2 regions of the Variovorax humicola genome follow, and region 2 is predicted to be linked to the other one. Evidence: predicted binding sites of a transcription regulator. Region 2 holds the regulator's gene; the other holds the start of a gene.
The links. The regulator LexA, encoded in region 2, represses DNA repair genes until DNA is damaged. The targets are predictions, from matches to a motif close to ACTGTATNNNNATACAGT.
Positions count from the first base shown of each region.

Region 1: WKW80_RS30090 (ATP-dependent helicase) is a predicted target of LexA. The motif match lies at 3,186-3,203, and genes of this name have one in related genera.

Region 1 is NZ_JBBKZV010000031.1:4,028-16,062, reverse strand. Features, by position in the region: gene WKW80_RS30100 (PTS sugar transporter subunit IIA) at 1-324, opposite strand, end outside; gene hpf (ribosome hibernation-promoting factor, HPF/YfiA family) at 443-772, opposite strand; gene WKW80_RS30090 (ATP-dependent helicase) at 1,086-3,176, opposite strand; gene corA (magnesium/cobalt transporter CorA) at 3,351-4,340, shown strand; gene WKW80_RS30080 (xanthine dehydrogenase family protein molybdopterin-binding subunit) at 4,545-6,887, opposite strand; gene WKW80_RS30075 (hypothetical protein) at 7,005-7,424, opposite strand; gene WKW80_RS30070 (5'-methylthioadenosine/adenosylhomocysteine nucleosidase) at 7,452-8,207, opposite strand; gene WKW80_RS30065 (ABC transporter substrate-binding protein) at 8,339-9,964, opposite strand; gene WKW80_RS30060 (peptide ABC transporter ATP-binding protein) at 10,013-11,026, opposite strand; gene WKW80_RS30055 (ABC transporter ATP-binding protein) at 11,023-12,035, opposite strand, start outside.
Region 2 is NZ_JBBKZV010000006.1:111,428-123,462, reverse strand. Features, by position in the region: gene WKW80_RS12870 (Crp/Fnr family transcriptional regulator) at 1-52, opposite strand, end outside; gene WKW80_RS12865 (oxepin-CoA hydrolase, alternative type) at 110-889, opposite strand; gene WKW80_RS12860 (3-hydroxyacyl-CoA dehydrogenase) at 899-2,419, opposite strand; gene WKW80_RS12855 (hypothetical protein) at 2,505-4,739, shown strand; gene WKW80_RS12850 (MFS transporter) at 4,783-5,940, opposite strand; gene WKW80_RS12845 (D-2-hydroxyacid dehydrogenase family protein) at 5,937-6,944, opposite strand; gene WKW80_RS12840 (hypothetical protein) at 7,000-7,323, opposite strand; gene lexA (transcriptional repressor LexA) at 7,434-8,120, opposite strand; gene WKW80_RS12830 (asparaginase) at 8,195-9,190, shown strand; gene adk (adenylate kinase) at 9,235-9,891, opposite strand; gene kdsB (3-deoxy-manno-octulosonate cytidylyltransferase) at 10,023-10,808, opposite strand; gene WKW80_RS12815 (Trm112 family protein) at 10,865-11,047, opposite strand; gene lpxK (tetraacyldisaccharide 4'-kinase) at 11,028-12,011, opposite strand; gene WKW80_RS12805 (ExbD/TolR family protein) at 12,015-12,035, opposite strand, start outside.

The DNA of each region.
Region 1 (12,035 bases), on a different contig from region 2:
CGCTTCGGGGACCAGCAAGAAGATCAGCAGCACGACAGGCTGCTCGTCCGGTGCGTCGAAGCCGATCGGATCGGCCAGCTGGAACACGGCCGCCATGGGCGCCTTGAGGCCCTTGATGCGTCCGTGCGGTATCGCCACGCCATGGCCGAGCCCGGTCGAGCCGAGCCGTTCACGTGCGAACAGGCTGTCGGTGATCAGTGCGCGGCCGAGGCCGTGGAGGTTTTCGAACAGCAAGCCGGCCTCTTCAAAGGCACGCTTCTTGCTGGTAGCGTCGACGCTCACGAGTACTTGAGCGGGCGGCAGGATGGACGCGAGGCGATTCATGTTAGGGGCAGGGCGGGGGCGATTATGCACCGACCTTGCGAAAAGCAAAGGGCCGCCAAAAGGCGGCCCGCAAGAGTGTTTGCCCTGAGCCACTTTCAGCGGCTCAAATCAGCCCGCACTACATGACGCGCTTCGGTGCAGCGTGATGGTGATCCTGCAGGCGGTCCTTGTGACGCACCACTTGCCGATCAAGCTTGTCGACCAGTTCGTCGACCGCGGCGTAAAGATCAGCATGGCTCGACTCGGCGAACATGTCATTGCCCTTCACGTGGATGTTGCACTCGGCCCGTTGCCGGCGCTCCTTCTCCTTCTGCTTCTCAACCGTTAGCAACACCTTCACATCGACCACCTGGTCGAAGTGGCGGGTAATCCGATCAAGCTTGCTAGTGACATAGCTGCGCAGCGCTGGAGTGACGTCGAGGTGATGACCGCTGATCGTCAGATTCATGAATGACCTCCTGGGATGGACCGTTGGGGAAATTGACCTCGCCTCGGGATGAAGCGGGACCACGGGGAACATTGGATAGGGAGTGAAACGGGAGCGAAAAAGGCGAAAGATCGAGGATTGGAGGGAGTGGAAAAGTGAGGTGGTTGAAAAACCCGCGAGGGGTCTGAATCACTATGCCCCCCGTGTCACAGAATTGCAATCCCCGATTTGCCCCGAAATTCGTGACACATTGCACGCGCCGCAGGTAGTTACTATCGACCTCAACAACCCTGTAGTTGTTTTTTATCCGGTCCGCGCCTCTGTTGGCGCGCTGCTATTTCCAGGCGTTGCGCAGACGATTTCGAAGGTCGATGGCCGCGGCCGGCGGGGGCACGAAGACCGGACGTTCGGGCGGGGGCGGCCAAGTGACATGATCGAAACGGGCCGCGTCCGCCGCATCGATGAAGCGGGTGCGGCCGGCATACACATGGCGATCGCCCCGCGCGGCCTGCTGTGTCACGTAGAAGCGCTGCGGCACGACGAGGTGCAGGTGGTCGCGCGCGCGGGTCATCGCCACGTAAAGCAGCCGGCGCTCCTCTTCCAGTTCGGCCGCGCCTTGCGCCACATCGGCCGGTATACAGCCATCAACCACATTGAGCACATGCACCGAGCGCCATTCTTGGCCCTTGGCGGAATGGATCGTCGACAGGACCAGGTAGTCCTCGTCGAGCAGGGGCGGGCCGGCGCGGTCGCTGCTCGCGGAGGGCGGATCCAGCGTGAGTTCCGTGAGAAAGCTCTCGCGCGATGCATAGACCGATGCCAGCCGGGCCAACTGCTCAAGATCGCCGCGTCGCAAGCCGGCGTCGTCATGCAATCGCTCGAGGTGGGGCAGGTACCAGCGCAGCGCCAGTTCCACATCGGCCGGCCATGAAAGCCCAGGCGTGCGCAACGCGCAGTAAATGTCGGCAAAACGCTGCCATTCGACGCTCGCCGCGCGCGGTGGCTGGAAATCGCGCAGCGCCGCGCCCGGATCGGCCGCCTCGGCCATGGCGTCGAGCAGCCGCGAGGAAGTCGCCGGGCCGATGCCCGGGATGAACTGGAGGACTCGAAAGCCAGCCATGCGGCCGCGCGGGTTCTGCACGAAGCGCAGCACCGCGAGCAGATCCTTGACGTGGGCCGCTTCCAGGAACTTGAGGCCGCCGTATTTGACGAAAGGAATGTTGCGCCGCGCCAATTCAAGCTCCAGCGCGGCGCTGTGGCTGGAGGTGCGGAACAGCACGGCCTGCGACTTCAGCGCCAGCCCGCCTTCGCGGTGCGCCAGGATTCGGTCGGCCACCCAGGTGGCCTGCTGCGCCTCGTCGGGCACCAGCACCAGTTGCGGCCGGCCGGCAGAGGGCTTGTCCGTCCAGAGCGTCTTTGCATGGCGCTCGGAAGCATGCGCGATGACGGCATTTGACGCGTCGAGGATCGGTTGGGTCGAACGGTAGTTGCGCTCCAGCGTGACGATGCGCGCCGACTTCGTGAACTGGCCGGGGAAGTCGAGGATGTTGCGCACCGTGGCGCCGCGGAACGAGTAGATCGATTGCGCGTCGTCGCCGACCACCGTGACGCCGCAACCATCGGGCTTGAGCGCGATCAGGATCGCGGCCTGCAGGCGGTTGGTGTCCTGGTATTCGTCGACCAGCACATGATCGAAGCGCGAACTGACGAGTTCGGCCAGCGACGGCTCGCTCATCATCTCGGCCCAGCAGAGTAGCAAATCGTCGTAGTCGAGCAGGTTCTGCTGCTGCTTGGCCTCGACGTAGCCGCTGAAGAGCCGCTTGAGTTCCGCCGCCCATTCGGCGCACCACGGGAAGGCGTGCTTGAGCACGTCCTCCAGTGGCTCGCGCGTGTTGACGCAGCGCGAATAGATAGCGAGGCAGGTGCCCTTCTGCGGAAAACGCCGCGTGCTGGCGGAGAGCCCGATATCGTGCCGCACCAGCCCCATGAGGTCTTCGGCATCGCCGCGGTCGTGGATGGTGAAGTTCTCGTCCAGCCCGATCTGCGCGGCGTGCTCGCGCAACAACCGCGCACCGACGCCGTGGAAGGTGCCGGCCCAGGGCAACGCTGGCGGCGCCTCCGATCGCAGGCCCAGTACGCGAGCCACCACTTGCCCCGCGCGCTTCTCCATTTCCTGCGCCGCCCGACGCGAAAAGGTCAGCAGGAGGATGCGCTGGGGATCGGCGCCCTTGGCAATGAGGCTCGCGACGCGATGGGCCAGCGTGCTGGTCTTGCCCGACCCTGCGCCGGCAATCACCAACAAGGGCTCGGAGGCGGAGTACGCAACTGCTTCGCGCTGCTCTTCGTTGAGCGCGGCCAGCACCGCCGCCAACCGTTGTGCAGGCGTTTCATCGGCAAGGGACGGGGCTTCGGCGAGCAGCGACATGGGAACCGTACTGTACATCCGTCCAGCCCGCAAAAAGACTGTCGCGCATAGACGGCCTCGTTCGCGAAGGCGCCGCAGACCCATGCGGCGGCCGGAACGCGCCGCAGCCGGGAGCGCGAACCGAACTCCGCCCGACTCGGGAGCGAGCAACACCTTCAACAGATAATTCGCGCCATGCTGAATATCTTCACGCTTGCCAACGGCCGCCTGGTCCAGGAAGAAATCGAGTCGCTGGAGGAGTTGTCGAAGTTCCAGCCGATCTGGGTGGACCTCGAATCGCCTTCGGTCGAAGAAAAGCGCTGGGTGAAGCAGTATTACGGACTCTCGATTCCCGAAGACGCGATGGACGAGGACATCGAGGAATCCGCCCGTTTCTACGAAGAAGACAACGGTGAGCTGCACATTCGCAGCGACTTCCTGATTGATGACAGCGAGGACCCGCGTTCAGTGCGCGTCGCCTTCATCCTGAACCAGCACAATGTCGAGTTGCGCAGCCGTGGCGTGCTGTTCTCGATCCATGACGAGGACGTGCCGGTGTTCCGCCTGGTGCGCATGCGCGCACGCCGTGCGCCAGGGCTGATCGAGGACGCCAAGGAAGTGCTGCTGAAGCTGTTCGACGCCGATGCCGAATACTCCGCCGACACGCTGGAGAACATATACGACGACCTGAAGAAGGTCAGCGAGAAGGTGCTGCGGGGCAACATGACCGACGCATTGGCGAGCGAAGTGCTCGGCGAGATCGCGCGCCATGAGGACTTGAACAGCCGCATCCGCCGCAACGTGATGGACACGCGTCGCGCCGTGAGCTTCATGATGCGCAGCAAGATGCTCAGTGCCGAGCAGTTCGAGGAAGCGCGCCAGATCCTGCGTGACATCGAATCGCTCGATAACCACACGGCATTCCTGTTCGACAAGATCAACTTCCTGATGGACGCGACGGTCGGTTTCATCAACATCAACCAGAACAAGATCATCAAGATCTTCTCGGTTGCCAGCGTGGCGCTGCTGCCGCCGACGCTGGTGGCGAGCATCTACGGCATGAACATGAAGTTCCCGGAGCTGGAAGTCCTGGGGGGTCTTTCGTATCCGTATGTCGTGATCATGATGGCGGCGAGTGCGCTGGTTCCAATGTGGTACTTCGGGCGCAAGGGCTGGCTTTCTTAGGCTCGCCCCCAGGCTCCGCGCACTTCGTGCGCTCCTCCCACCCCCTGCCGGGGGCAACACCGACGGCCCGGCGAAGCCGGTTCCGTGGTGTTTCACGAAAGGGGCAGGGCGAGTCGGGGGGCTCGTCCCATCCCCTGCCGGGGCAACACCAGCGGTCCGGCGAAGCCGGTTCCGCGGTGTTTCACGAATGGATCTGCGCCGGGGTCAGGCGTGCATCAGGGACCAGAGCCGCGTGGGGCTCAGGGGCATCTGCAGCAGCGGCGCCTTGGCCGCGTAGCCATTGCGCGCGAGTGCGTCGGCCACGGCGTTCACCACGGCCGGGGTCGCGCCGATGGTGCCGAGTTCGCCGACACCCTTCACGCCGAGCGGATTGTTCTTGCACGGCGTCGACTGGTCCATCTCGGTCTTGAAGTCGGGCGCGGTACGGGCCACGGGCATCGCGTAGTCCATGAAGCTGCCGGTGAGCGGCTGGCCGGTTTCGGGGTCGTAGACGATCTGTTCCAGCAAGGCCTGGCCGATGCCCTGCACCGCGCCACCATCGAGCTGGCCACGCACGATCATCGGGTTGACCACGCGGCCGACGTCGTTGACCGAGGCATAGGCGACCACCTCGACGTCTGCGGTCAACGGATCGACCTCGACCTCGGTGATGTGGCAGCCGTTCGGCCAGGTCGGGCCGGCGACGGTGCTCGTCGAGTCCATGAAAATGCGATGGTCGGGCTGCTTGCCGGCCAGTTCGAACAGGCCGATCTGGAGGTCGGTGCCGGCGACGGTGAAGTTGCCCTCGGCATACTTGACGTCCTCGGGCGCGGCCTCGAGTTCCTTTGCCGCGAGGCCCCGCGCGTGCTCGATGGTCCGGTCAGCGCCCACGCGCACGGCCGAGCCGCCGGTGAAGATCGAGCGCGAGCCGGCGCTGCCGAAGCCGTCGCCACGGTCGGTGTCGCCGAGCACCACGCGAACCTTGTCGAGCGGCACGCCGAAGGCATCGACCACGAGTTGCGCGAGCGAGGTGGCAATGCCTTGACCCATCGCATTGACGGCAGAGAACACTTCGATGACGCCATCGGCGAGCACCGACACGGTCACGCGTTCCTCGAACACGTTGCCGCCGGTCCATTCCAGGAAGGTCGCGATGCCGAGGCCACGCAGTTTGCCGCGTTGTTCCGATTCGGCGGCGCGCGCTTCGAAGCCGGTCCAGTCGGCGAGGGCGAGGCCCTGGTCCATCACGTGCTCGAACCGGCCGGTGTCGTAGGTCTGGCCCATCGGGTTCGTATAGGGCATCTGCTCAGGCTGGATGAAGTTGCGCCGGCGCAGTGCGATTCGGTCCATGCCCAATTGGCGCGCGGCCTCGTCCATGAGGCGCTCCATGTTGTGGATGGCCTCGGGTCGGCCGGCGCCGCGGTAGGCGCCGGTGGGCGCGGTGTTGGTCATCACCGCCTTGAAATGGAAGTCGATGGTCTGGATGTCGTAGATGCTGGTCTGCACCCACGGCCCGATCAGCAACTGGATCGCGACGCCGACGCCCGTCCCGTAGGCGCCCACGTTGGCCAGCGAATGCACCTTCAGCGCGAGGATCCTGCCGTCGGCGGCCAGCGCCAGCTCGGCGTCGACATGCACGTCGCGCCCGTGCGTGGTCGATAGGAATTCCTCGCTGCGGTCGGCGATCCACTTGACCGGGCGCTCGAGCGCGCGCGCGGCGAACACCACGACGGCATCCTCGGGGTACATGCCGGTCTTCATGCCGAAGCCGCCGCCGACGTCGGGCACGCGCACGCGGATCTGGTCGCGCGGGATCTTGAGCACGGCATCGCACAAGGTGTCGCGCACGCCCGATGGCATTTGCGTGCTCATGTGGATCGTGGTACGGCCGCTGGCCTTGTCGAAGTCGGCCAGGATCGAGCGCGGCTCGATGGTGACGGCGGCGAGGCGCTGGTTGACGATGTTCAGCTTGACGACGTGCGCCGCCTTGCCGAAGGCGGCCGCCGTGGCCTCGGCATTGCCGTGCCGCATTTCCGCGGAGATGTTGTCCGGCGCCTCGTCGCACAGCACGGGCGCGCCGGGTGCGATAGCCAGCACGGGATCGATGACCATCGGCAGCGCGTCGTAGTCGATGAACACCGCCTCGGCCGCATCGCGTGCCTGCTGCAGCGTTTCGGCAATCACGGCAACCACTGGCTCGCCGACGAAGCGGACGCGCTCATGGGCCAGGGCGCGGCGCGGTGCGGAGGCGGCAGCGCTGCCATCGGCCCGCACGAAACCCGCCACGCCCGGCAAAGCCTCGACGCCCGCCGCCACGAGGTCCGCACCGGTGATCACCTTGAGCACGCCGGGCATCGCAGTCGCGCCAGCCGTGTCGATCGAGACGATGCGCGCATGCGGGTGCGGCGATCGGGAAAAGGCGAGCTGGGCCTGCGCCTCGACGCGGATGTCGTCGGTGTAGCGGCCGAGGCCTGCCACCAGCGTGTCGTCCTCGATGCGACGCACGGCCTGGCCGCTGCCAAAACGGCCGGCGCCCGCAGGGGTGGGGGTAGAGACAGAAGTGTTCACGGCATCAACCTCGTCAATCAATGGCCCGGGCGGCCAGCGCACGGACTTTGCCACGAAACCGGGCCGCCATGGAAATGATGGCTGCTGAAGACATCGAAGGATGCATGCTGCGACGCTTCAGGATTCCTCGCTGAGGCTGGGTCGCACCCACCGCCAGGTGACTTCCGCCGCGTGGACACCTGCGACAAGGCTGCCCGGATCGGGAAACGGCTGCCCTTCCTCGACGTAGGCCGTGCGGTTCCAGACGTTGAAGGTGCGCGCCTGGGGATGCCGGGCGTCCACGCTGGCGATCCATTCGCCGGTTCCGGGGCACAAGGCCTCGCCGTTGCAGGCGCGAACGTGCCCCTTTTCGGTTTCGGGCGTCAGCGCCTGGATGCCTGCGATGGCCAGGCTGGCGAGCAACCCGATGCCGGCCCCGGCGAGTGTGAAGACGATGGTGGCGAGTGCACCGATGACCGCGCCAATGCCAACGCCGCCCCGTTCACTCAGGTAGTAGCCGATCAGTGCCCCGGCGAGGGGGAACAGCAGGAACTTCATGCCGGCTCGTGAGATCGCGCAGTCCGTTCACGGCGGCAGCATCGGTAGCAACGCTGCGATGAGTGCGCGTGCCTGCCGCCCGGCCACTTGCGCGAGATACGCCGGAAAGTCCACATGCGCCTGGTCGTCCGCACGGTCCGAGATGTTGCGCACGGCGGCAAACGGCACGCCATAGTCGTGGCAAACCTGCGCGACGGCGGCGGCTTCCATCTCGACGGCCATTGCATCGGGCAGCGCCGCGCTCAGCGCGTGCGCCTCATCCGCACGCGACACAAAGCGGTCGCCGCTGATCAGCAAGCCTCGATGAACACGCGCAGCGTCGATGCCGAAGCGGGCCAGTGTTTCTGCGTCGAAGAGCACCGCCGTGCTGGTGGACGGATCGCGCGCAGCCGCCAGGAGCCGCTCGACAAGCTGCTCGTCAGCCGCAAAACGCGAACGCCCATACAGCGGCACTTCATACCGCGGAAACAGCGGCGACGCGTCCATGTCGTGCTGCATGAATTCGGTGCCGATGACCGTATCGCCAACCCGGACATCCGGATGCAACCCACCCGCCACGCCCGTGAACACGATGCGCCGCGCGTTGAAGCGCTCGACCAGCACCGCTGCCGTCGTGGCCGCGGCCACCTTGCCGATGCCCGACAGCGCGAACACCACAGGCCGCCCCAGCCATTCGCCCGCATGAAAATCGCGCCCCGCATGCCGCACGACCCGCAGCGCATCCATCTGCGCCGCAAGCCCCTCCTGCTCCTCGGGCAGGGCACTCAGCACCGCAGTCGTCACGACGGCGCTGTCTTCACGGGAAACACCGCGGAACCGGCTCTGCCGGGCCGCTGGTGTTGCCCCCGGCAAGGGGTTGGAGAAGCGGCACGAAGTGCGCGGAGCCTGGGGGCGAGCAACATCCTTCTGGGGGCTTACTTGATATCCACGCCGTAGAACGTGTGGCGGCCGAACGGGCTCAGCTTGAAGTCAATCACTTCCTTGCGCACCGGCTTCAATTGCACGGCATGCGCGATGGTGAACCACGGCGCCTGCTCCTTGAAGATGACCTGCGCCTTCTTGTAGAGCGCGTCGCGGTCGGCCTGCTTGGGCACGTTCTTGGCTTTCAGCACCAGGTCTTCATACGGCTGGTAGCAGAACTTGGCGACGTTCGAGCCGTTCGCCTGCGCCGACGCGCATCCCAGCAGCGTGTACATGAAGTTGTCCGGATCGCCGTTGTCGCCGGTCCAGCCCAGCATGCCCATCTGATGCTCGCCGTTCTGCATGCGCTTGCGGTACTCGCCCCATTCGAATGTCTTGATCTCGGCCTTGACGCCGATCTTGGCCAGGTCGGCCTGCATCAGCTCGGCGATGCGCTTGGCGTTGGGGTTGTACGGGCGCTGCACGGGCATGGCCCACAGGTCGGTGGTGAATCCATTGGCGAGGCCTGCGGCGGCCAGCAGCTTCTTCGCGCCTTCGGGGTCGTACGGGTCGTCCTTGACCGCGTCGTTGTACGACCACATGGTCGGCGGAATCGGGTTCTTGGCGGCGACGCCGGTGGTCAGGTAGACGCCGTCGATAATGGCCTTCTTGTTGATCGCCATGTTGACGGCCTTGCGCACGCGCACATCGTCGAACGGCTTCTTCTGCGTGTTGTAGGCGAGGTAGCCGACGTTGAGGCCGGCTTGCTCCAGCACCTGCACGGACGGATCCTTGCGGATCGCTTCGAGGTCGGCTGGGTTCGGGTACGGCATGACATGGCACTCGCCCTTCTGCAGCTTGGCCCAGCGCACCGAGGCGTCGGGCGTGATCGAGAAGATCAGGTCGTCGATCTTGGCCTTGCCGTCCCAGTACTGCGGGAACGCCTTGAAGCGAACCACCGCATCCTTCTGGTACTGCACGAGGTAGAACGGGCCGGTGCCGACCGGATCCTGGTCGATCTTCTCGGGCGTGCCGGCCTTGAGCATCGCGATCGCGTATTCCTTGGACTGCACACCGGCGTAGGGCATTGCCAGGTTGGCGAGGAACGGTGCCTCGGCCTTGTTGAGCACGATCTTGATTGTGTAGTCGTCGATGCGGTCGACCGACTTCAGCAGCTTGGGCATGCCCATGTCATTGAAGTAGGAGTGATTCTGGCTGGTGACCTTGAAGTAGGGGTCGTTTTCTTTCCACTGGCGCTCCATCATGAAGATCACGTCGTCGGCGTTGAGGTCGCGCGTCGGCTTGAAGTTCTTGTTGGAGGTGTGCCACTTCACGCCCTTGCGCAAGTGGAAGGTGTATTCGGTGCCGTCGGCGGAAATCTCCCATTTCTCGGCGAGGCCCGGCACGACCTTGGTGCCGCCACGCTCGAACTGGACGATGTTGTCGTAGACCTGCGTGGTGACGTCGAAGGAGGTGCCGGTGGTGTTGACCGCGGCGTAGAAGTTCTCGGGGCTGCCTTCGGAGCAAAAGACCAGCGTCTTTGCAGCCGCTGCGCCGCAGGCGAGCGCAAGCGCGGTCGGGACGATCAGTGTGGCAGCGACGCGGGCGCGGCGCGCGAACACGTTGGACTTGGCTTTCATTGCGAGAACTCCTTCAGACGAAAAAGGGAAAGGGCTGCCTGCCAGCCTTCAGGCCGGCGCAAGCTGCGGATTATGGACAGCGCCAATGGCGGCGCCGTCCAGGAACTTCTCGGCGTGGTGGCAGGACACCATGCGCTCGTCGAGCAAACGCAACACCGGGCGCTCGGCGCGGCAACGGTCGGTCGCATGCGCGCAACGCGTGTTGAACACGCAGCCCGGGGGTGGGTTCAGTGGCGACGGCAATTCGCCTTGCAGCACGATGCGCTGGCTGGTGGCCAGGCCCGGTGTCGACGCCAGCAGGGCTTGCGTGTACGGATGCAGCGGCCTGGCAAAGATGCGCGACTTGGCGCCCTGCTCGACCACATGGCCGAGGTACATCACCAGCACATCATGGGCGATGTGGCGCACCACGCCGAGGTCGTGCGAGATGAACAGGTAGGCCAGGCCGAGTTCGTTCTGCAGATCGGCCAGCAGGTTCAGCACCTGCGCCTGGATCGACACGTCGAGCGCCGACACCGGCTCGTCGGCCACCAGCAGGCGCGGCGACAACATCAACGCACGCGCGATGGCGATGCGCTGGCGCTGGCCGCCGGAGAACATGTGCGGATAACGGTTGGCATGCTCCGGCCGCAAGCCGACGCGCGACAGCATTTCGCGCGCCCTTGCCGCGCGCTCGGTCTTGCCGAGCGTGGTGTTGATGGAGAGCGGATCTTCCAGCACGGCCGAGATCTTCTTGCGCGGATTGAGCGAGCCGTAGGGGTTCTGGAACACCAGCTGCACCGCTTGCCGCAATTCGCGCTTGCGCTCGGACGGCGGGTCGACTGCATCCATGCCCACCAGCGTGAGCTTGCCTGCAGTCGGCTTTTCGATCAGCGTGACCATGCGCGCGAGCGTCGACTTGCCGCAGCCCGATTCGCCGACGACAGCCAGCGTGCGACCGCGTTCCAGCTTGAACGAGACTTCGCCTACGGCCTGCAAGTGCGCAGGCGCCCTGAACATGCCGCGCCTGATGTCGTAGACCTTTCGCAGGCTGGTGGCTTCGGCGACGATTTCCGTCGTCATGGCAACGCCTCCACCGGTTGCGGTCCATCCCGCTGGATCAGTACCGCGCGGTCGGGATCGCCGAGCGCATAGTGGCAGCGCACCTCGCCATCCTCCCGGGCCTCGCTGCCCGCGATCGGGCGCAGTTCCGGACGCACGGCACGCGAATGGGCGGTGGCATAGCTGCAGCGCGGCGCGAACAGGCAACCGGCCGGCCGGTCATGCACGCCGGGCACGACGCCGGCGATGGTGGCCAGGCGTTCTTCGGGCGCAGCGCGCTCGGGCAAGGCCGCGAGCAGCGCCTCGGTGTAGGGATGTTGCGGTCTGGCGAAGAGGCGGTCGACGCGCTGCTGTTCCACCACCTGGCCCGCATACATCACGGCCACGCGCTGTGCCATGTCGGCCACCACGCCCATGTTGTGCGTGATGAGCACCAGCGCCATGCCGCGCTCTTTCTGCAGGCCGCGCAGCAGGTCGAGTATCTGCGCCTGGATCGTGACGTCGAGCGCGGTGGTCGGCTCGTCGGCGATCAACAGGCGCGGGTTGCAGGCAATGGCCATCGCGATCATCACGCGCTGGTTCATGCCGCCCGAAAGCTGGTGCGGGAACGAATTGATTCGCGATGCAGGCGCCGGAATACCGACCTGCTCCAGCAACTCGATCGCGCGCTTGCCGGCCTCGCGCTTGTCGAGATTCAGATGCAGGCGCAGCGTCTCGACGATCTGGAAGCCGATCGTGAAGCACGGATTGAGGCTTGTCGTCGGCTCCTGGAAAATCATCGCCACGTCCTTGCCGACCAGCTTGCGCCGCGCGCGATCGGAAAGCCCGAGCAGGTCTTGCCCGGCGAAGCGCAGATGCTGCGCGCGCACCTTGCCTGGCGAACCGATGAGTCCCATCAGCGCCATCATCGTGACGCTCTTGCCCGAACCCGACTCGCCGACGATGCCGAGCACCTCGCCTTCGTCGACCCGCAGGCTCACGCCATCGACGGCGTGCATGATGCCGCCCTGCGTGGGGAACTCGACGTGGA
Region 2 (12,035 bases):
GACCAGCATTGATCGCCTCTCGTTCTTCGATGGTAAGAATGGGGTCGTCCATTGTTCTGTCCTGTCGGCGACTGAAAGGGGGGCGGATTGTCGCTGTCGCGACCCGGTGCTACGTGTAGTGCGGCTTCGTCTTGGCGAGGAAGGCGGCAATGCCGATGCCGGCATTCGGATGGTGAAGGTTGCGCACGAAGTGGTCGCGCTCCTGCGAAAGTTGGTTCACCAGCGTGGCGCCTCGGCCTTCGTTGAGCAACTCCTTGATGCTGGCCAGCGCGTTGGGTGCACGCGCGCTGAGCGTGTCGGCCAGCGCCAGCGCGCCTTGCAGGGCCTGGCCTGGTTCGGTCAATGAATTGACCAGTCCCAAGTCATGCAGCCGCGTCGGCGAAATGCGCTCGCCGTTCATGAGCCACTCGGTCGCGATCTGGCGTGGCAGCATCTGTGCCAGTTGCCAGCTCAGGCCACCGTCGGGCGAAAGCGCGACGTTGCTGTACGACGCGGCAAACACCGCATCGCGTGCCGAGATCACAAAGTCGCAGGCCAGCGCGAGCGAGAAACCCGCGCCTGCGGCCGCGCCCTCGACGGCGGCGATCACCGGCTTCGGAAATGCGCGGATCGAGTCGATCCAGTTGTGCAGCCCGTCGATGCTTTCAGCCTGCACCGATGGATCACGTTCACGGTTTGCGGCCAGGCGCTGCAACGAGCCGCCTGCGCAGAACCAGGCGCCTTCGCCGACGATCACGACGTTGCGCACGTCGCTGCTGTTGTCCGCGCCGTTCAGCGCCTCGACGCCCGCGGCATACATCTCCGGCCCGAGCGCATTGCGCATCGACGGGTTGGAGATCGTCAGCACCATGGTCTGGCCTTCGGTGCGGCTCTTGAGCTCTGCGGTCATGGGATCTTTCTATTCCTCTTCGTGCAACATGCTCAGGCCCAGCGCACCGCGGCGGCGCAACCACGGGCTGGGGCGATAACGCGGATCGCCATAGACGGTCTGCAGGTTGAACAGTACTTCGAGGATGTTGGTGGGACCGTAGAGGTTGCCCATCGCCAGAGGCCCTTGCGGATAGCCGAGTCCGCGCGTCACCGCGGTTTCAAGATCGGCCGGTGTGCTTACGCGCTGCTGGCACATGTCGGCGGCGACGTTCACGATGGCTGCGATCACGCGTTGCGTGACGAAGCCGCCACTGTCGCGAATCACGCTCACGGCCTTGCCGTCGCGCGCAAACAGCGCATGTGCTGCGTTGCGCATGTCGATGCGGGTGGCCGGATTGGTGGCCAGCACGCGCCGCTTGGTGGTGGTGTCGTCGACCAGCATGTCGATGCCGACGGTGCGCGTGGCGTCGAGGCGTTCGACTGCGGCCACGGTGGTCACGTCGAAGCCAAGCGGTGCCACGAGGATCAGCGCGGCCGAGGAGGGGGTTGCGCCCGACTCGATCTGCCCGCCGAGTTCATGTACCAGCTTGATCAGTTCGGCACGGCGCGAGGCGCGTGGCGAGATCCAGAACGACGGGAGCGTGTCGACGACCGGTGTCGGAGGCTCGGCAGCTACCTGCATGACGCCTTCAGGGTAACGATAGAAACCCTCTCCAGACTTGCGGCCAAACACACCGGCTGCCACGCGCTGGGCTGCGATCGCGCTCGGGCGATAACGAGGCTCTTCGTAGTATTGACGGTAGATCGACTCCATTACCGGATGCGACACGTCCAGCCCGGTCAGGTCGAGCAACTCGAACGGTCCAAGCTTGAAGCCGGCCTGGTCCTTCAGGATGCGGTCGATGGTCGCGAAATCGGCCACGCCTTCACCGGCAATGCGCAGCGCCTCGGTGCCATAGGCACGGCCCGCGTGATTCACGATGAAGCCCGGCGTGTCCTGTGCCTGTACCGCTTGGTGTCCCATCTGCTGCGCATAGCCGGCCAGGCGCGCGCAAACCTCGTTGGCCGTCTTGAATCCGGCGACGACCTCGACCACTTTCATCAATGGAACCGGGTTGAAGAAATGAAAGCCGGCGAAGCGCTCGGGGTTCCTCAATGCCTTGGCGATTGCGGTTACAGATAGCGACGAGGTGTTGGTCGCCAACACCGTTGAAGGCGAGACGATTTCCTCCAGTTCGCGAAACAATTGGCGTTTCACCTCAAGGTCTTCGATGATTGCCTCAATCACCAGATCGCAATGGACCAGTTCACGGGTCGTTGAGACTGCATGAATCCTTGCAATGAGTGCATCGCGCTCAGTCGCTTCGAGCCGGCCCTTGTCGTGCAATTTTCTCCATTGCTCCGCAAGCGTGGCCAACGCCCGTTCAGCGGCACCGGGCATGCTGTCGACAAGCAACACCTTGCTGCCGGCCTGAGCGGCCATCTGGGCGATACCCCGCCCCATTGCGCCAGCACCCACAATGGCGACATTGGAAAAATTCACGGTCATTTGATAAAAGTCTCCTGATGAAAGAATTTGGTGTATCAGCGTGTCAGAATGTGTTTACTTTAGATTGCAAAGTGTCCGCCCAATCTTGAAACATCAACGCACCGCGGCAACCCTGATCCTGTTGGGGCTCGCATTCCCATCGTTCGCATTGACGATCGGCCGCCCGCAAGGTGCGGCGTGGATCGGCAAACCGCTCGATCTGGTGATTCCGCTGACGCTCGGGGACAGTGAAAGTGGAAATGCGTTGTGCCTCGAAGGCGACGTTGTGCAGGGCGATACACGCATCGACGACAAGCGTGTGACTTTATCCCTTGAGCCGGGTGCATCGGCGAACGCCCCGCGTTTGCATGTGCGATCAACCGTTCCGATCGAAGAGCCGGTGGTCAACGTCACCGTTCGCGCCGGCTGCGATTCGCGCTCGAATCGTACCTTCGTCCTGCTGGCGGATGTGCCGGTGGAAACTGCGAGCTTGCCCTCCACGTCGCGGTTTGCGGCGACGCCATTGCCATCTGCCGGTTCGTCGATGGATTCGGCGGGTGGGGAGCGCAGCGGGCGTGCGTCGCGCGGCGTGGGCGGCAGTGGGTCCGGATCGGGTGCAGGATCGTCGGCCCCGGTTCGTCGGGCTCCGCCGCCACGTCCTCGCGCTGAAGATGCCGGAGAAGCGCCCGTCCCGGCAGCGCGTCCGTCCCGCCGCATCATCGCCGCCCAGGCGCCGGTGGTCCGCCCTGCGCCGCCGCCGGCGCGCCCACCTGCAGTAGCTGCACCCGCGCTGCTGGTCGCACCGCCGCCGGCACCCGCAGCCCGCGTCGAAGCGCCTCCCGCAGGTCCGCGCCTGAAGATCGAGGCACTCGAGCCAGCGCTGTCGCGCGAAGGCAGCCTGAAGACTTCGTCCCAATTGGCGTTGCCCGCGACCGAGGATCTCGCCAAGCGTGCCCAGGCCGCAGCTCAATGGCGTGCGCTCGCGGCACCACCGGAGGACGCGCAACGCGAATCCCAGCGTATTCAAACGCTTGAAGCGACTCTGGCTGCCCTGCGCGAACAAACTGCGCAGAACCAGCGCGCCCTGCTCGAGATGCGAAGCGAACTGGCCGATGCGCGCGAGAGCCGCTATCGCAATCCGCTGGTCTATGCGCTTGTTGGGCTGCTGGCCCTGGCATTGCTGGCGATCGGATTGCTCTGGCGCCTGTCGCGTCGCGCCACCGCGCCGGCCTGGTGGGGTGAGGGCACCGAGCCGCGTCCGGTAAGCGGTGGCGGCAAGACGGTGCTGCCAGCAGACAGCAAGTTCGACGAGGAAGACGACGACGAGCACGAGCCAACACAGCGTGCGCCCTTGGGAGGTCGAGAACTCGATCCGCGCCATGTTGCATTGCTGGCAGCGACCAACGCCGACACGACCTACGGCCCGACCGGTGTCCCGGTCGTTGCCCCCATCGAGGTCGCGGCGACGCGTCCGGTCAATACCGAGGAACTGTTCGACGTGCAGCAGCAGTCGGATTTCTTCCTGTCGCTTGGTCAGCACGACCAGGCCATTGCAGTGCTGGTCGAGCACATCGCGGCCAATCCGGGCACCAGCGCATTGGCGTACCTTGACCTGTTCAAGATCTACCACGCCCTGGGGCGCCGCGAGGAATACGCCCAACTGGCGACCGACTTCGAGCGTGCGTTCAATGCCGAGGTCCCCGAGTTCGACGAATTCTCGCTCGGCGGCCGCGGCCTGGAGCACTACCGCAGCGCGCTCGCCCGTATCGAATCGCAGTGGCCGACCGCCGGCACGCTCGCGCTCATCGAGGAACTGGTGTTTCGCAAGCCAGGTGTGCATGAGGATGAGGCCTTCGACCTTGCCGCATACCAGGAACTGCTGCTGCTCTACGCGATCGCCAAGGAAGTCGTCGACCCCGATACGGCGCCCGCACCGATCACGCCTATTCCGTTCGTCGACACCTTCAGCCACGATATGCAGCCCACTGCGCGCGCCACGCTGACGACCGAACCGACCGTGATGATGCCGGTTGCGTCGGCTCCTGTTGCGCCTGCGGTGACCGCCCCAAGGCCGCCGGTGGAACCGTTTCCCTCGATCTATGGCGGCATCGACGACGGCCTGCTTGCTGAAACCGAGATGAGCCCGGTCGAGCCGTCGCAGCTTGAGCCGGCTGTCGACATGGATCTCGCGCAGTTCGACAAGACCGCGTTCGAAACTCTCGCGGCGCCGATCGAGCCCGCGGCGACGGCCCCGGCTCCGACCGATCCGCACGTCATTGATTTCGAATTGTTCGATCCCGAGACCGAGGCGGCGATCGCGCCACGCATCATCAAGCGCTGACTGAGCGCGGCGTCCTCGGTCCCCCAGTCAAATCCTGGGTCAATCAAGCGGGCCGCGGCAAGCGGTCGACCGCGATGCTGAGGGTCATGGCGACCAGCATCGCGCCCAAGCCGGCCCAATGCATCCAGCTTGCAGCATCGTGCGCCAGCAGCCACCCTCCGGTGGCGGCGCCAATTGCCTGCCCGATGAACATGCCCGAACTGTTGAGCGCCACCGAGCCCGCAGCCATTGCCGGCGCCAGGCCGACCAGCCGTGCCTGTTGAGCCGAGTTGGCCGCAAAGCAGCCGAGCCCCCAAGGCATCACCACCAATGCGAACACCACAAAATTGACGCCCAGCGGCCACAGCAACAGACTCGTTGCCATGAGCGCGGTGGTCAACAGCGCCGCTCTGCCGGCGCCAATGCGGTCGATGTAGCGACTGACCAGGATATTGCCGACGAGTCCGCATGCGCCAAACCAGGCCCACATGAAGCTTTGCTGCGTCGCGTCCGCACCGAGTTGCTGCTTCAGCAGCGGTGCAAAGTAGGCGAACACCACGAACTGGCCGGTGCTTTGCAGTGCGGTGACCGTCACCACTCCCATCAACGCAGGACTCTTGAAGACCCGCGCCCAGGCTGCGCGCGTGAGTGCAGCGGGGCGAACACCGGTCGGCATCGTCGACCAGATCCAGGCGGCGCTGCAGATTGCGGCAACGGCGATGACGAGGAACGCAGCGCGCCAGCCGTAGTGGCCGCCAAGCCAGGCACCCAGCGGCAGCCCCAGTACCGACGCCATCGACCAACCCAGGAAGACGAAGGTCACGCCCCGGCCGCGTTGATCGGGCGGCACCAGCATGCCCGCCGATGCCGCGGCTTGCGCCGTAAAGATGGCCGGGGCAAGCATCGTCAGCATGCGCACCACCAGCAGCTCGAAATAGCTGGGCATCAGGGCCGCGGCCACATGGCAGACCCCATACCAAACCATGGTCAGCGCAAGAAGCATGCGTCGGTCCCAGCCCGCTACGAGCGCCGCAAGCAGCGGCGCTCCGAAGCAGACAACCAACGCGCCCGCGGTCATCAACTGGCCCGCCGCCGAAACGCTCACGCCGAATGACCCACTGATTTCGTTCAGCGTGCCGGCGACGAGCATGACACCGGTACCGATAACGAAATTACCCGCCAGCAACGCCCAGAGTGAGGCGGGGAGCGGGGCCCGACTCAACGGCGAACCTGCAGTGCGCCAGGATTGACGATGTTGGTCGGATTGCCTTTGATGAAGCTTGCGACGTTGTCGAACGCCTGGCCGAAATAGAGCTCGTAGCTCTCTTGCTCCACGTAGCCGATATGCGGGGTGCAGATGCAGTTCTCGAGTCGCAACAGCGCGTGTCCCTGCAGAGGTGGTTCGCTTTCGAACACGTCGATTGCGGCGAGGCCGGGCCGGCCGCGATTGAGCGCGGCGAGTAGCGCGTCGGGCTCGACCAACTCAGCACGCGACGTGTTCACGAACAAGGCAGTTGGCTTCATCCGCGACAAGTCCGCCAGTGTCACAATGCCGCGTGTTTCGTCCATCAGACGCAAGTGGACCGACAGCACGTCCGACATTTCGAAGAGTGCCTCGCGGCTTGCCGCGACTTGCAGTCCGTCTGACCGCGCCTTCGCGCAACTTGCTTCACGGCCCCAGACAATGACCTGCATGCCGAAGGCCTGTCCGTAGCGCGCGACCAGTTGCCCGATCCGCCCATAACCCCAGATACCAAGCGTCTTGCCCTTGAGCACGGACCCCAGGCCGAAGTTCGGCGGCATCGAAGCCGATTTGAGGCCGGACTGCTGCCACGCGCCATGCTTGAGATTGCTGATGTACTGCGGCAGGCGGCGCATCGCGGACATGATCAATGCCCAGGTCAACTCGGCCGGGGCAAGCGGCGAACCGCTGCCTTCGGCCACCGCGACGCCCAGTTCGCTGCATGCATTCACGTCGATGTGGCTGCCCACCCGGCCTGTTTGTGAAATGAGCTTGAGCTTGGGCAGTTTCTCGACCAGTTGCCGCGAGATCTGCGTACGCTCGCGAATCAGCACGATCACGTCGGCATCTTTCAGACGCACTGACAATTGGCCGATGCCCTTGACTGTATTGGTATAGACCTTGGCGGCATAGGCGTCGAGCTTGGAGGCGCAGCGCAATTTACGCACCGCATCCTGGTAGTCGTCGAGGATCACGATATTCATGGCACGTTATTGTGCCTTGCACCCTCTGCGGCCGCGCGTTCCCGCCTTTGCCACGTCAATGCATCAGGCGCCTTGCATCGTCCGCGGCCTCCAGGGCGGCGAGCCGATCGAGCTCGGCGCAGACATCGGCCATACGGCCCGAGATGACTACGCGGCCCGTGCCACCGGCTGTGCGCTGCGTATCCAGAACGCGTATCACCCGCAGCGGCCTGGCGGCCGATGCTCCCTTGGTCGCGGTTGTGCGGGCCATGCACCCGGGGCGAATCGCCACGTAGCGCAGCGCCCTCGTGCGCTGTGCGCGGCGCGTTGGCATCCAACGGTTGGCCAGCGATTGCAGGGGCGTGAAGATTTCAGCCAAGGTCAGAAAAGCGATTCCCATGTGAACTCCAGATAGTGAGGTTGAACACAGGCAGGATTTCTTCGGTCGACTGCAACAGGGTGATGGCCTCGTCGCCATACGCCCGCCACCTGGTGCATTCGTTAAGGTGGCTACATCAACATCGTGTTGCGGATCAGGCCGACGGCCAAGCCTTCGATTTCGAAGGGCTCACCCGGCTGGACAATGATCGTCGGGTAGTCGGGGTTTTCGGCGTGCAGCTCAATAACATTCTTGTTGCGCCGGAGTCGCTTGACAGTGACTTCGTCGCCAATGCGCGCGACGACGATCTGGCCGTTTCGCGCTTCCTTGGTGGACTGCACGGCGAGCAAGTCCCCGTCCATGATGCCGGCGTCGCGCATCGACATGCCGCGTACCTTGAGGAGGTAATCGGGCTGGCGCTGGAACAACGTGTTCTCCACGTAGTAGGTTTGGTCGATGTGTTCCTGCGCGAGGATGGGTGAGCCTGCCGCGACACGGCCGATCAGCGGAAGCGCGAGTTGCGCCATGCCGGGCAAGCCAAGTGAATACTGGCTGGAGCGCGTTTCGTTGATTGCGCGCAGGACATCGCCCTTCAAGCGGATGCCGCGCGAGGTGCCGCTGACCAGTTCGATGACGCCCTTTCGCGCAAGCGCCTGCAAATGCTCTTCGGCCGCGTTGGCGGACTTGAAGCCCAGCTCCGCCGCGATTTCGGCGCGCGTGGGCGGTGCGCCGGTGCGTGCAATGGCGCTCTGGATCAGGTCCAGGATCTGCTGCTGGCGGGCGGTAAGCTTGACGGCAAAGTTCGACAGGTTGAGCATGCGCTTGACTCCTCACGGCACTGGCTGAATATCCAGTAGCTGTATTTTTAACCAGTTTCTGAAAGTTGGCAAGCATGGTGGCGAGCACGGCAGCGAAGGAGTCCAGGCGTGTGGTGGTGCTCGGCACAGGGGGCACCATTGCGGGGAAGGCCGCCAAGCCGGGCGACAACATCGGCTACACGGCGGCGGAAGTTGGCGTGGCGGAGTTGCTGGGCGGCATCGAGGTGCCCGGCGTCGCACTGCATGCCGAGCAGGTGGCGCAGGTCGACAGCAAGGACATGGACTTCGCGGTCTGGCAGCGCCTTGCCGCGCGTTGCACGCATTGGCTGGCACAACCCGACGTCGCTGGCATCGTGATTACGCATGGCACAGACACGCTTGAGGAGACGGCGTTCTTCCTGCATTCGGTGTTGCGGTCGCACAAACCGGTTGTGTTGACCTGTGCGATGCGGCCAGCGACAGCGCTGGCGCCCGATGGGCCGCAGAACGTACGGGACGCGGTCGTGGTGGCTGCCACTGCGGGTGCGGCAGGCGTCGTGGCGGTTTGCGCGGGTGTGATCCATGGCGCGCTCGACGTACAAAAGGTGCACACCTACCGGCTCGATGCGTTTTCCTCCGGTGATGGCGGGCCGATCGGTTACGTCGAGGAGGGCGCGGTTCGCTCAGTGCGGAACTGGCCCTCGGCGACCACGGAGCGGTCAGAGGCGGAGATCGATGCCATTGCAAGTGCCGCCACTGCGCCTCGCGTAGAGATCATCGTGAGCCACGCCGGCGCGAGCGGCGCGATCGTTGATGCGCTGGTCCAGGAGTTTCAGGCCGCACGCGCAGGCAGCGCCGAAGGTCTGGTAGTGGCCGCGACGGGCAACGGAACGCTGCATCACGAACTCGAAGCAGCGGCGATGAGAGCGCAGGCAGCCGGCATTGCCGTGTTGCGGGCCACACGTTGCAGCGGTGGTCGCATCCTGCCAAAGCCCGGCGATGCACTGCGTGATGCCGGCTTGCTGAGTCCGGTCAAGGCGCGGATCGCGCTGATAGTGGAATTGCTGCTGTGTCGTTCGACGCCGCAATGATGCGCCGTATCAGCGGCGGGGCACTCGAGCGCCCCGCGTGACCATCAACTGCCGAGGGCCGCGAATGCGCGCTGCGTAATGTCTTCCACGCTGCCAACGCCAGCGATGGCGCGGTACTTGGGCGCGAGCGCAGGCTCGGCATTGGCCCAGTTGGCGTAGTAGTTCACCAGCGGACGGGTTTGCTGGCTGTACACATCGAGCCGATGGCGCACGGTTTCTTCGTTGTCATCGGGGCGCTGGATCAGCGGCTCGCCGGTCACGTCGTCGATGCCTTCTACCTTCGGTGGATTGAACTTCACGTGATAGGTGCGGCCCGATGCGGAGTGCGAGCGGCGGCCGCTCATGCGTTCGATGATGTCGGAGAAGGGGACCTCGATCTCCAGCACGTAGTCGAGCTTGACGCCTGCGGCCTTCATGGCCTCGGCTTGCGGAATGGTGCGGGGAAAGCCGTCGAACAGGAAGCCGTTGGCGCAGTCCGGCTGCGAGATGCGTTCCTTGACGAGGTTGATGATCAGGTCATCGCTGACCAGTCCGCCGGATTCCATGACCGACTTGGCTTGCAGCCCGAGCGGCGTGCCGGCCTTGACCGCGGCGCGCAGCATGTCCCCGGTCGAGATTTGCGGAATGCCATACCTTTTGCAGATGAAAGTCGCCTGCGTGCCTTTACCTGCCCCGGGGGCGCCCAACAAAATCAGTCTCATGGTGTCCTCGAAAGGGTTCTTTAGGATATTTATCGACGCCGCGCGCATGCCGCTTCGGGCAGGGCTGGGCCGTATTGCTTCGAGGATAGCATGGGCTTTTGCCCGCGCCCGCCCGGAAAAACCGGTGCCGGCTACGAGATCGCGGCGATGCGGGCGCGTACTCGCACCAGGTCTTCGGGCGTGTCGACGCCCGGACCCGGCGCGTGGTCGCTCACGTGCACTGCGATCCGATGACCATGCCACATCGCGCGCAATTGCTCGAGCGCTTCGAGTGACTCGACAGGCGCCGGCGGCAAGCTCGGAAACTGGCGCACAAATCCTGCGCGATAGCCGTAGATGCCGATGTGCCGCAGCGGCGCAGGCGAGGGCAGCGCTTTCAGGGGCTGGCTGGCAAAGCCGTCGCGCCACCACGGTATCGGTGCCCGGCTGAAGTAGAGCGCGTGGCCCCGCGCGTCCAGCACGGCCTTCACCACATTCGGATTCAGGAAGTCCTCTATCGAGTCGATGGCGTGCACGGCGGTGCTCATCGACGCGCCGGGTTCATTGGCGAGCGTGATCGCCACGGCGTCGATCAAGGATGGATCGATCAGCGGCTCGTCTCCCTGTACGTTGACCACGATTTCATCGTCGGCCAGCCCGAGCAAGACGCAGGCCTCGGCCAGCCGGTCACTTCCGCTCACGTGGTCCGTGCGGGTCAGGAGAGTTTCGACGCCGTGGGTCCGGCAGGCGTCCATGATGCGCGCGTCGTCGGCGGCGACGACGACGCGCGCCGCGCTGGACAGACGTGCGCGCTGCGCAACCCGAACCACCATGGGAATGCCGCCGATATCGGCCAGCGGCTTGTCCGGCAGGCGGGTTGATGCCAGCCGTGCGGGAATGAGCACGACAAAACGGATGCCCGCGGCGGGCACCTGCATGGTGTCGTCGAGAACTCCAGCAGAAGCTGCAGCGCCCGGGAGTGGTCCCGTGCTGCTCAAAGCCCCAACTCGTCGTCGGAAAGAGTTCGCGCCTCGTTCTCCAGCAACACCGGAATGCCGTCGCGTACCGGATAGGCAAGACGCGCGGTGCGGGACGAGAGCTCCTGCTTCTCCGGGTTCCAGGTCAGCGGCCCCTTGGTCACGGGGCAGACCAGCAATTCAAGCAACTTGGTGTCCATCGACCGATGATAGCTTTGCGTCGAGCGCGATGAAGAACGCAGGTTCGGGTGTGAACACCAGCGGCACGGCCAGAGCATCGGGCGCAATGCGCCACAGCTTCACGGCGTCTTTCTCGGTGCAGACGAGGCGATGAGTCTCGCCGGGCGGACGATTCCAGCCGTCGAAGTCGTAGTGGTCAGGCAATGGCTCGCAGCGCTCCGGTTGGATGCCACGGGTGCGCAGCATCTCGAAAAAGGCCTCGGGCTTTGCAATGGCTGCCAACGCAATGACCCGCTGCCTGGCCAACTCCGCAAGCGGGATGCGGCTGCCGTCGTTGCGCAATGCATAGTCCGCCAATGTGCGTTGCGCCCGGTAGCCTTCGGCAAATGCGGGGCGCGCGCCCGTGTGCAGGACCAGGTCGCAGCGGCGCGGCCAGTGTTCGCGCAATGGCCCGGCTGGCAGCAGCCATCCGTTGCCGGTGCCGCGGTCGTCGAACACACAGATCTCGATGTCACGCGCCAGCGCCAGGTGCTGCAGGCCGTCGTCGCTCACGATCAGCCCGGTCCGTGGGTACCGTTGCAGCAACGCGCGCGCGGCCTCGATGCGCTTTCCGGCGACGAACACCGGCACGCCTGTCAGGCGGTGCGTCAGCGCCGCTTCATCGCCAACATCGCGCGGGTCGGCGCCGGGCAGGACTTCGCGGCAATCATTCGTCTTGCGGCCGTAGCCGCGCGAGATGACGCCAACCTCGACGCCGCGCGCGCGCAAATAGCGGACCAGGGCGAGCACCACGGGCGTCTTGCCCGAGCCACCTGCGATCACGTTGCCGACGATCAGCACCGGGACGCCGACGCGCTCGGTGCCCAAGACGCCAATCCGGTACAGCCACCGTCGCACCGTCGCAATTGCGCCAAATAGCAACGAGACCGGCCACAGCAGCCACGCCAGCGGCCCGCGTGCCAGCCATGCCCGCTGCAAATCCAAGGCTCAGCGCCCGGCTTGCGCAGC